3 regions of the Klebsiella variicola genome follow, and region 1 is predicted to be linked to each of the others. Evidence: predicted binding sites of a transcription regulator. Region 1 holds the regulator's gene; each other region holds the start of a gene.
What was found. The regulator PurR, encoded in region 1, represses purine synthesis genes. The targets are predictions, from matches to a motif close to CANGCAAACGTTTGCNTG.

Region 1 (3,282 bases):
GAAAGCACCGTGGTTGAGGCTGGTAATAATGCGCGACAGCAGCAAGGTGGTGTAATCCGGCGCAATGGATGACAACAGGTTGCCGACGGTGAAGATCCCCATCAGAAAAATCAGCGCATTGCGCCGCGCGCGATGTGACAACAGCAGGGTCATCAACGGCGCGCCGACCATGACGCCGATGGCATACGCACTGATCAGCATTCCCGCCACTGGGATTGAGACGTCCACACCTTTCGCAATCACCGGCAGCAATCCCATTGGGGAGAACTCGGTGGTACCGATGCCAAAGGCGCCGATCGCCAGCGCAAGTAAAGGAAAGTTGATTTTCATTCAATGACTCCATCAGACCGTCAGAGAGGACGGCGTAACATCAGAAGTCAAAAGCATGACATCAATCACAAAAAAACAAAAGTGAACGAAATGACAAAAGATTTTTGCAGAATTGATAATAATGGCGGGATACGGGGAGGAGGCCGCGCTCCTCCCTCACTGGAACATTAGTGCAGTATGGCGGTCAGGCTGAAAGCAACGATCACGCCGAGGGCAATAACCGTGGTGATCAGCGAAAACTTTAAATTGGTATCCATCATTTTTCCCTCTTGTTATCCCCACACCAAAAGTGAGCTTGCTCATTTTTGCACAAAAAATCGCAAAAATCTTCCGGGATTTAGGGCGATGCACATTTTTGCTCTTCCACTTTGCCCCAAGATCGGACAAAATCCCACGCTAATTTAAAAGCGTATCGGCCATTGACCCCTTCCTGTCGTTCTGTGTCGTTTTCCCGACGTGATGCAATGTTGAAAATTGTATTCAGGGTGTGTGTAGGCAAACGTTTACGTATCGATGATCAGGCGATCAGGTCAAGGCATGGAGTGAGATGTAATGGCAACTATTAAAGATGTAGCGAAGCGCGCAAACGTTTCCACTACAACTGTATCACATGTAATTAACAAAACCCGTTTCGTTGCCGAAGAGACGCGCAATGCGGTGTGGGCGGCGATCAAAGAGCTGCACTACTCGCCGAGCGCCGTGGCCCGCAGCCTGAAAGTCAATCATACAAAATCGATTGGTCTGCTGGCGACCAGTAGCGAAGCCGCCTATTTTGCTGAAATTATTGAGTCTGTTGAAAAGAGCTGCTTCCAGAAGGGCTACACCCTGATCCTCGGCAACGCATGGAACGATCCGGAAAAACAGCGCGCCTATTTGTCGATGATGGCGCAGAAGCGTGTCGACGGTCTGCTGGTGATGTGTTCCGAATATCCGGATTCGGTATTGAGCATGCTGGAAGAGTATCGCCATATCCCGATGGTGGTGATGGACTGGGGCGAAGCAAAAGCCGACTTCACCGATGCGGTGATCGATAACGCCTTCCAGGGCGGCTATATCGCCGGACGCTACCTGATTGAACGTGGCCATCGTGAAATCGGCGTGATCCCGGGTCCGCTGGAGCGCAACACCGGCGCAGGCCGCCTGGCCGGCTTTATGCAGGCAATGAAAGAGGCGCATATCAGCGTGCCGGAAAACTGGATTGTGCAGGGCGACTTCGAGCCGGAGTCCGGCTACCGCGCTATGCAGCAGATCTTAAGCCAGCAGCACCGTCCGACGGCGGTGTTCTGCGGCGGCGATATCATGGCGATGGGCGCTATCTGCGCGGCGGATGAAATGGGGCTGCGGGTGCCGCAGGACATTTCGCTGATCGGTTATGATAATGTGCGTAACGCCCGCTATTTCAGCCCGGCGTTAACCACTATTCATCAGCCGAAAGATTCCCTGGGCGAAGCCGCATTTAACATGCTGTTGGATCGTATCGTTAATAAGCGTGAAGAGTCGCAGTCTATCGAAGTTCATCCTCGTCTGGTCGAACGCCGCTCCGTGGCGGATGGCCCGTTTGTCGATTATCGTCGGTAAGGCATCTGGCGGGCGCGGATCACTCCGGCGCCCGCAGCCATTCCCGATTCAGCGTGTCGCTGTCCCCCAGATAGTCGAGCATCCAGTTCAGCGCCGGTGAGGCATCACTCTGCTGCCAGGTCAGACAGCAGGCGGCATCCGGGAACGGATTCTCCAGCGCCAGCGCGGTCCACACGCCGCGATCTACCCATGGTCGGGCGAAATGGCTCGGCACCATGCCGACGCAGAGGCCCGCCGACAGACAGGTGGCCGACGATTCCCAGTCGGGGACCACCACCCTCTTCTGGTTATCCAGCAGCCAGGTTGTTCGTTTGGGCAGTGAACGTGACGTATCCTCCCGCACCAGCGACGGCCAGTTACGCAGGACATCATCGCTCAGGGGTCCCTCCATCTTCGCCAGCGGGTGATCGCTCGCCACCACGCAGTCCCAGCTCAGCATCCCCATATCGCGAAACGCATAGCGGCCCCCGACCGGAATAGATCGCGTTGCGCCAATCGCCAGTTCTACACGGCCGTCGGCCAGCGCATCCCATACGCCGTTGAACACTTCCTGGAAAACGATGAGCTCGACGTCGGGAAAATGGCGATAGAAATCGACGATCATCTGGCGCATCCGCGCCGGTTTCACAATATCATCCACCGCGATCGACAGCTGCCCGCGCCAGCCGTTGGCGATTTGCTGGCACTGCTGGCGGGTGATCTGCATTTTTTTGATAACAGAGCGCCCTTCCTGTAAGAACCAGACCCCTGCGGGCGTCAGCTCCACATCACGATGGCGGCGCTCAAACAAGGGAACGGCCAGCCACTCTTCAAGCTGACGCACGGTATAGCTGATGGCGGAGGGCACCCGGTGCAGCTCCTGCGCGGCCGCGCTGAAGCTGCCGTTGCGGGCCACGGCATCAACCACTTCCAGAGAGTATTCAGACCACATTTTCTGCCTGCAAAATTTTTGAATGCATGTGACAAATATTAGCGTTTCACAAGCCACAATGCACTCCCTACACTCTGCGGCATCGTACCTGTACTCCAAAAATGAGAACGTTATGTCACAACCTGGGAAAGGATTTTTAGTCTGGCTGGCCGGCCTGAGCGTGCTGGGCTTTCTGGCCACCGATATGTACCTGCCGGCGTTTGCCGCCATGCAGCAGGATCTCAATACCTCCGCTGCCTCCATCAGCGCCAGCCTGAGCCTGTTCCTCGCCGGCTTCGCGCTGGGGCAGCTGTTCTGGGGGCCGCTGTCGGACCGCTATGGGCGCAAACCGGTGCTGTTGAGCGGCCTGGCAATTTTCGCGGCCGGCTGTCTGGGGATGCTGTGGGTGCACAACGCTACCCTGATGCTGGCGCTGCGCTTTTTGCAGGCGATTGGCGTCTGTG
Region 2 (3,282 bases), 2.7 Mb from region 1:
CCATGTTCGTCCGCGGCGGCAATCACTTCTTCGTCGCGGATAGAGCCGCCCGGCTGGATCACACAGGTGATGCCTACTGCGGCTGCGGCATCAATGCCGTCGCGGAACGGGAAGAAGGCGTCAGAGGCCATGGCGGAGCCTTTCACTTCCAGACCTTCGTCACCGGCTTTAATCCCGGCAATTTTCGCTGAGTAGACGCGGCTCATCTGACCGGCGCCTATGCCGATGGTCATGTTGTCTTTGGCATAGACGATGGCGTTGGATTTAACGAATTTCGCCACTTTCCAGCAGAACAGCGCATCGCGCAGTTCCTGCTCGCTCGGCTGACGTTTGCTGACCACGCGCAGTTCGCCCGCAGTGACCATGCCGAGATCGCGGTCCTGAACCAGCAGGCCGCCATTGACACGTTTGAAATCGAGGCCGGCAACGCGAGTATCCCACTGGCCACAGACCAGTACGCGGACGTTCTGTTTCGCGGCGGTGATCTTCAGCGCTTCTTCGCTGGCGGACGGCGCGATGATCACTTCGACGAACTGGCGAGAGATGATCGCCTGCGCGGTTTCTGCATCCAGCTCGCGGTTAAAGGCGATGATGCCGCCGAACGCGGAGGTTGGGTCAGTTTTATAGGCGCGATCGTAGGCGTCGAGAATCGAGTCGCTGACGGCAACGCCGCATGGGTTAGCGTGCTTAACGATCACGCAGGCTGGCTCATTGAACTCTTTCACGCACTCCAGCGCCGCATCGGTATCGGCAATGTTGTTATAGGAGAGCGCTTTGCCCTGCAGCTGAGTGGCGGTCGCCACGGAAGCTTCTTTGACATTCTCTTCTATATAGAAGGCAGCCTGCTGGTGGCTGTTTTCGCCGTAGCGCATATCCTGCTTCTTAATGAAGTTCAGATTCAGGGTGCGTGGGAAGCGGCCAGCGGCTTCTTTGCTTTCGCCGTGATAGGCCGGAACCATGCTGCCGAAGTAGTTAGCGATCATGCTGTCGTAAGCTGCGGTGTGTTCGAAGGCTTTAATGGCGAGGTCGAAGCGGGTGTTCAGCGTCAGGGAGCCTTCGTTGGCGTCCATCTCATTAATGATGGCGTCGTAGTCGCTGCTCTTCACTACGATAGCGACGTCTTTATGGTTCTTCGCTGCGGAGCGCACCATGGTTGGGCCGCCGATATCAATGTTTTCCACCGCGTCTTCCAGCGAGCATCCTTCACGAGCGACGGTCTGGGCAAACGGGTAAAGGTTAACGACCACCATATCGATAGGCGCAATACCGTGCTGCTGCATGATACCGTCATCCTGACCGCGACGACCGAGGATGCCGCCGTGTACTTTCGGATGCAGGGTCTTCACGCGTCCATCCATCATTTCCGGGAAACCGGTGTAGTCAGAGACTTCGGTAACCGGCAGGCCTTTATCTGCCAGCAAGCGGGCGGTGCCGCCGGTGGACAGCAGCTCGACACCACGAGCGGAAAGCGCCTGCGCGAATTCGACGATACCGGCCTTGTCAGAAACACTGAGCAGAGCGCGGCGGACTGGACGACGTTGTTGCATGGTATTAAATCCCCAGGATTTGAACATTACAGAGAGCGTTAGGTGAGTTTTTGCCTAAAAACTCACCTAACGCACCCAACCGGGCATCCGTGTCATAGCGCGGCATTGTAACGAAAACGTTTGCGCAACGCTCGCGAATTTTTATCTTTCTCTTTCAGGCACCGTTTCTTCTTTATATAGAAGCTGACCCACCGGGCTTTTGTCGCCCTTTCATCGCGCTTCTGTGGATAATTCTGTGTGTAAAAGGGTATAAAGCGGGGTTTTGCTGGGGAATGCAGCAATCAGTCATTTTTCTGCCATTTTTCTATTGCAGGCGCTCGAGAACTCCCTATAATGCGCCTCCATCGACACGGCAGATGTGAATCACTTCACACAAACAGCCGGTTCGGTTGAAGAGAAAAATCCTGAAATTCAGGGTTGACTCTGAAAGAGGAAAGCGTAATATACGCCACCTCGCGACAGAGCGCTAAAGCGCGTCGCAACTGCTCTTTAACAATTTATCAGACAATCTGTGTGGGCACTCAAAGTGACATGGATTCTTAACGTCCTCGGACGAAAAATGAATACCAAGTCTCTGAGTGAACATACGTAATTCATTACGAAGTTTAATTCACGAGCATCAAACTTAAATTGAAGAGTTTGATCATGGCTCAGATTGAACGCTGGCGGCAGGCCTAACACATGCAAGTCGAGCGGTAGCACAGAGAGCTTGCTCTCGGGTGACGAGCGGCGGACGGGTGAGTAATGTCTGGGAAACTGCCTGATGGAGGGGGATAACTACTGGAAACGGTAGCTAATACCGCATAATGTCGCAAGACCAAAGTGGGGGACCTTCGGGCCTCATGCCATCAGATGTGCCCAGATGGGATTAGCTGGTAGGTGGGGTAACGGCTCACCTAGGCGACGATCCCTAGCTGGTCTGAGAGGATGACCAGCCACACTGGAACTGAGACACGGTCCAGACTCCTACGGGAGGCAGCAGTGGGGAATATTGCACAATGGGCGCAAGCCTGATGCAGCCATGCCGCGTGTGTGAAGAAGGCCTTCGGGTTGTAAAGCACTTTCAGCGGGGAGGAAGGCGGTGAGGTTAATAACCTCACCGATTGACGTTACCCGCAGAAGAAGCACCGGCTAACTCCGTGCCAGCAGCCGCGGTAATACGGAGGGTGCAAGCGTTAATCGGAATTACTGGGCGTAAAGCGCACGCAGGCGGTCTGTCAAGTCGGATGTGAAATCCCCGGGCTCAACCTGGGAACTGCATTCGAAACTGGCAGGCTAGAGTCTTGTAGAGGGGGGTAGAATTCCAGGTGTAGCGGTGAAATGCGTAGAGATCTGGAGGAATACCGGTGGCGAAGGCGGCCCCCTGGACAAAGACTGACGCTCAGGTGCGAAAGCGTGGGGAGCAAACAGGATTAGATACCCTGGTAGTCCACGCTGTAAACGATGTCGATTTGGAGGTTGTGCCCTTGAGGCGTGGCTTCCGGAGCTAACGCGTTAAATCGACCGCCTGGGGAGTACGGCCGCAAGGTTAAAACTCAAATGAATTGACGGGGGCCCGCACAAGCGGTGGAGCATGTGGTTTAATTCGATGCAACGCGAAGAACCTTACCTGGTCTTGACATCCACAGAACTTTCCAGAGATGGATTGGTGCCTTCGGGAACTGTGAGACAGGTGCTGCATGGCTGTCGTCAGCTCGTGTTGTGAAATGTTGGGTTAAGTCCCGCAACGAGCGCA
Region 3 (3,282 bases), 900 kb from region 1:
CCGCTTCGCGCGCCATCTCAATGATCTGCTCCGAGGTGGTGCCGCGTACAATGGAATCATCGACCAGCAGCACGTTCTTATCGCGGAATTCCGCACGGTTGGCGTTGAGCTTACGGCGAACAGATTTACGACGCAGCTGCTGACCGGGCATGATAAACGTCCGGCCGACGTAGCGGTTCTTCACAAAGCCCTGACGATAAGGTTTGTCGAGAATGCGGGCGATTTCCAGCGCGATGTCGCAGGAGGTCTCCGGGATCGGGATAACGACGTCAATATCCAGATCTTCCCACTCGCGGGCAATCTTTTCGCCCAGCTTAGTCCCCATGTTGACGCGGGCGCTGTAGACGGAAATTTTGTCAATAAACGAGTCCGGACGGGCAAAATAGACGTACTCGAACAAGCATGGGTTGCTGACCGGATTATCGGCACACTGACGGGTATACAGCTGGCCTTTCTCAGTAATATAGACCGCTTCGCCCGGCGCGACATCGCGCAGGAATTCAAAACCAAGCGTATCAAGCGCCACGCTTTCCGAGGCCACCATATACTCGGTGCGGCCGTCGCCAACGTCACGTTTACCCAGCACCAGCGGACGAATGCCGTTAGGGTCGCGGAAGGCCACCATGCCATGACCGATGATCATCGCGACGCACGCGTACGCGCCGCGGATCAGACGGTTGGTCGCCGCAATCGCAGCGAAGATGTTGTCCGCTTCCAGCGGGTAGTGACGGAAGTTATCCAGCTCACTGGCGAAAATATTGAGGAGGATTTCGGAATCAGAGGTGGTATTGATATGGCGGCGTTTTTCTTCAAACAGCTTTTTACGCAGCTCGTGCGCATTGGTCAGGTTGCCGTTATGCGCCAATGTGATGCCATACGGCGAGTTAACGTAAAACGGCTGCGCCTCGGAGGCGCTGGAGCTGCCCGCCGTAGGATAACGCACGTGGCCAATACCCATATTGCCCTGCATACGCTGCATGTGGCGGGCTTCGAATACGTCGCTTACCAGCCCGTTAGCCTTACGCAACCGGAAGCAGTTGTTGGCATCAATGGTGATGATGCCAGCGGCATCCTGTCCACGGTGCTGGAGCACCGTTAGCGCATCATAAATCGACTGGTTAACCGGCATAACACCGGCGATACCGACAATACCGCACATACGTCTTTTCCTCGTTCAGCAACGACCCAAAGTCTATACTTTAGGCAAGAAACTTGACGAGCTTTGCAGGTATTCAAAAAACCATCTGATGACAGGGGTAAAATAGGGAATAAACTGCGACTGATGCCAGTCATCGCTCTTCGCCATCCCGGTAAAGGTGTCCAGGAAGAACAAGATAGCGGCGATGATCAGCACCCCACGTAGCGCGCCGAAGCAGATCCCCAATACCCTGTCGGTTCCTGACAAACCGGTCTTCTCCACCAGCTGGCCTATCACATAGTTCACGATAGCGCCAACGATGAGCGTCACGATAAACAGCGCCGCAATAGCAATCCCATTTCGAACCCGTTCATCCTCAAAGCCCGTAAACCAGACAGACAGGTCAGCGTAGTAATGGCTGGCGACATAAAACGCGCAACCCCACGTCACTAACGATAAAGCTTCGCGAACAAAGCCGCGGATCAGGCTGACCAGGCAAGAAAGACCCAGCACCGCCATAATGGCGTAATCAATCCAGACCATATACGTCCCACGATTTACGCCCTGTCGTCCAGTTCGGGGCGCATTCTAACAGAAAAAGAAAACGTTTGCGTAGGGATTTCCATGCCCTACAGAAATAAAAATGGCGCTGAAAAAACATTCAACGCCAGACTGCCTTTCGCCTCTTGAGGGCGGCTGAGACAGGGTTTGCGGGGCGTTTCTCCCCGCCACGTTCTCTCCGCATGGCGGAAAAAACAATCAGTTTGGGGTGAATCCCATCACGACCCCGCTAAGCCCGGAGATCTGCTGTAGATCGCCCAGCTGGCCTTTCAGCTTGTCTTTTGACGCATCCGGGCCGACGAGGATGCGGGTAATTTTACCCTGTACCGGCGTCGAAGGCGACGTATAGACTTTGAACCCCGAGGCCCGCAGTTTACCCACAATCTCATTCACCTTATCGGCGTTCTTCAACGCGCCCAGCTGAACAACATAGGCTTTCCCGGTCGGCGCCGGCAGGGCCGCCTGCTGCTGCGGTGGCTGTTGCTGCTGTGGCTTAGCCGACGGCGGCGTTGGCGTCGCGGCCTGCTGTTGCGGCTGCGGCTGTGGTTTCGGCTGCGGCTTGGGCTGCGGTTTCGCGGCCACCACCGGCTCCTGAACGTCATCGAAGCTGTTGCTGTTCACCGGAATACGCGATGGATCTAACGATGGCGCGGCGGCATCGCCCGCCCGCACCTCTTCCGCCGCTCCTTCCGGCGGTTGCGAAGGCAACGCCTGGGTCGCCGCTGGCAACATATCCGGTTCATCGCGATCGCCCGGTTTCGGCACCAGCGGGATCGCGGCAAACTCATCCTGGTAATGCTTTTTCTGCCCGTCCAGCAGCCCTGGCAGGATAATCACCCCCAGCGCCACCAGCACGATTGTCCCGACTAAACGGTTCTGAAACTTACTCGCCACCGATTCTCCCCGCGTCTATCTCTTCCATAACCTGCGCTACGGTGTGAAACGAACCACACACCAGCACGGTATCTTCCACTTTAGCGTCAGCCATGGCCGCATGCCACGCCTGCGCCACGCTGGTATAGACTGTGCCGCCACGCAAATGTTCCAACAGCTGCTCCGCCGTCGCGCCGCGCGGGCCTTCCAGCGGCGCGCAGTACCAGGCGTCGACTTCCGGGGCCAGATTGGCCAGCGTACCGGCAATGTCCTTATCATGCAGCATACCAATAACCGCCAGCACGCGTCCCGTTTTCGCTAACGTTTTGAGACGCCCGGCGAGATAGGCCGCCGCGTGCGGGTTATGCGCTACATCGAGGATCACCCGCGGGGCATCGCTGATTATCTGAAAACGGCCCGGCAGCATCGCGTCGCGGATCCCATCGCGTAGGATGGCGTCATCCACGGCAAGCCCGCTGGCGCGCAGCGCCGCCACGGCCGTCGCCGCATTCGGCAACGGCACCTGAGGCAACGGCAGGCGGCTTAACGCCCCGGCCGCGTCGCGGAAGGACCAAGTCTCGTCCTCCACCTCATAGCACCAGTCGACGCCGCGGCGCTGGAGCAGCGCGCCTTTCTCGCTGGCCACGTCGGCAATGGTGTGCGGCATATCCGGCTCACCCACCACCGCCGGTTTACCGGCGCGAAAGATA

Region 2: purH (bifunctional phosphoribosylaminoimidazolecarboxamide formyltransferase/IMP cyclohydrolase) is a predicted target of PurR. The motif match lies at 1,657-1,674, and genes of this name have one in related genera.
Region 3: cvpA (colicin V production protein) is a predicted target of PurR. The motif match lies at 1,736-1,753, and genes of this name have one in related genera.

What each region holds. Positions count from the first base shown of each region.
Region 1 is NZ_CP010523.2:2,388,993-2,392,274, reverse strand. Features, by position in the region: gene SP68_RS11225 (MFS transporter) at 1-330, opposite strand, end outside; gene cydH (cytochrome bd-I oxidase subunit CydH) at 498-590, opposite strand; gene purR (HTH-type transcriptional repressor PurR) at 883-1,908, shown strand; gene punR (DNA-binding transcriptional activator PunR) at 1,928-2,839, opposite strand; gene punC (purine nucleoside transporter PunC) at 2,952-3,282, shown strand, end outside.
Region 2 is NZ_CP010523.2:5,227,606-5,230,887, reverse strand. Features, by position in the region: gene purH (bifunctional phosphoribosylaminoimidazolecarboxamide formyltransferase/IMP cyclohydrolase) at 1-1,547, opposite strand, end outside; rRNA gene SP68_RS24390 (16S ribosomal RNA) at 2,175-3,282, shown strand, end outside.
Region 3 is NZ_CP010523.2:1,490,249-1,493,530, reverse strand. Features, by position in the region: gene purF (amidophosphoribosyltransferase) at 1-1,159, opposite strand, end outside; gene cvpA (colicin V production protein) at 1,193-1,681, opposite strand; gene dedD (cell division protein DedD) at 1,898-2,593, opposite strand; gene folC (bifunctional tetrahydrofolate synthase/dihydrofolate synthase) at 2,583-3,282, opposite strand, start outside.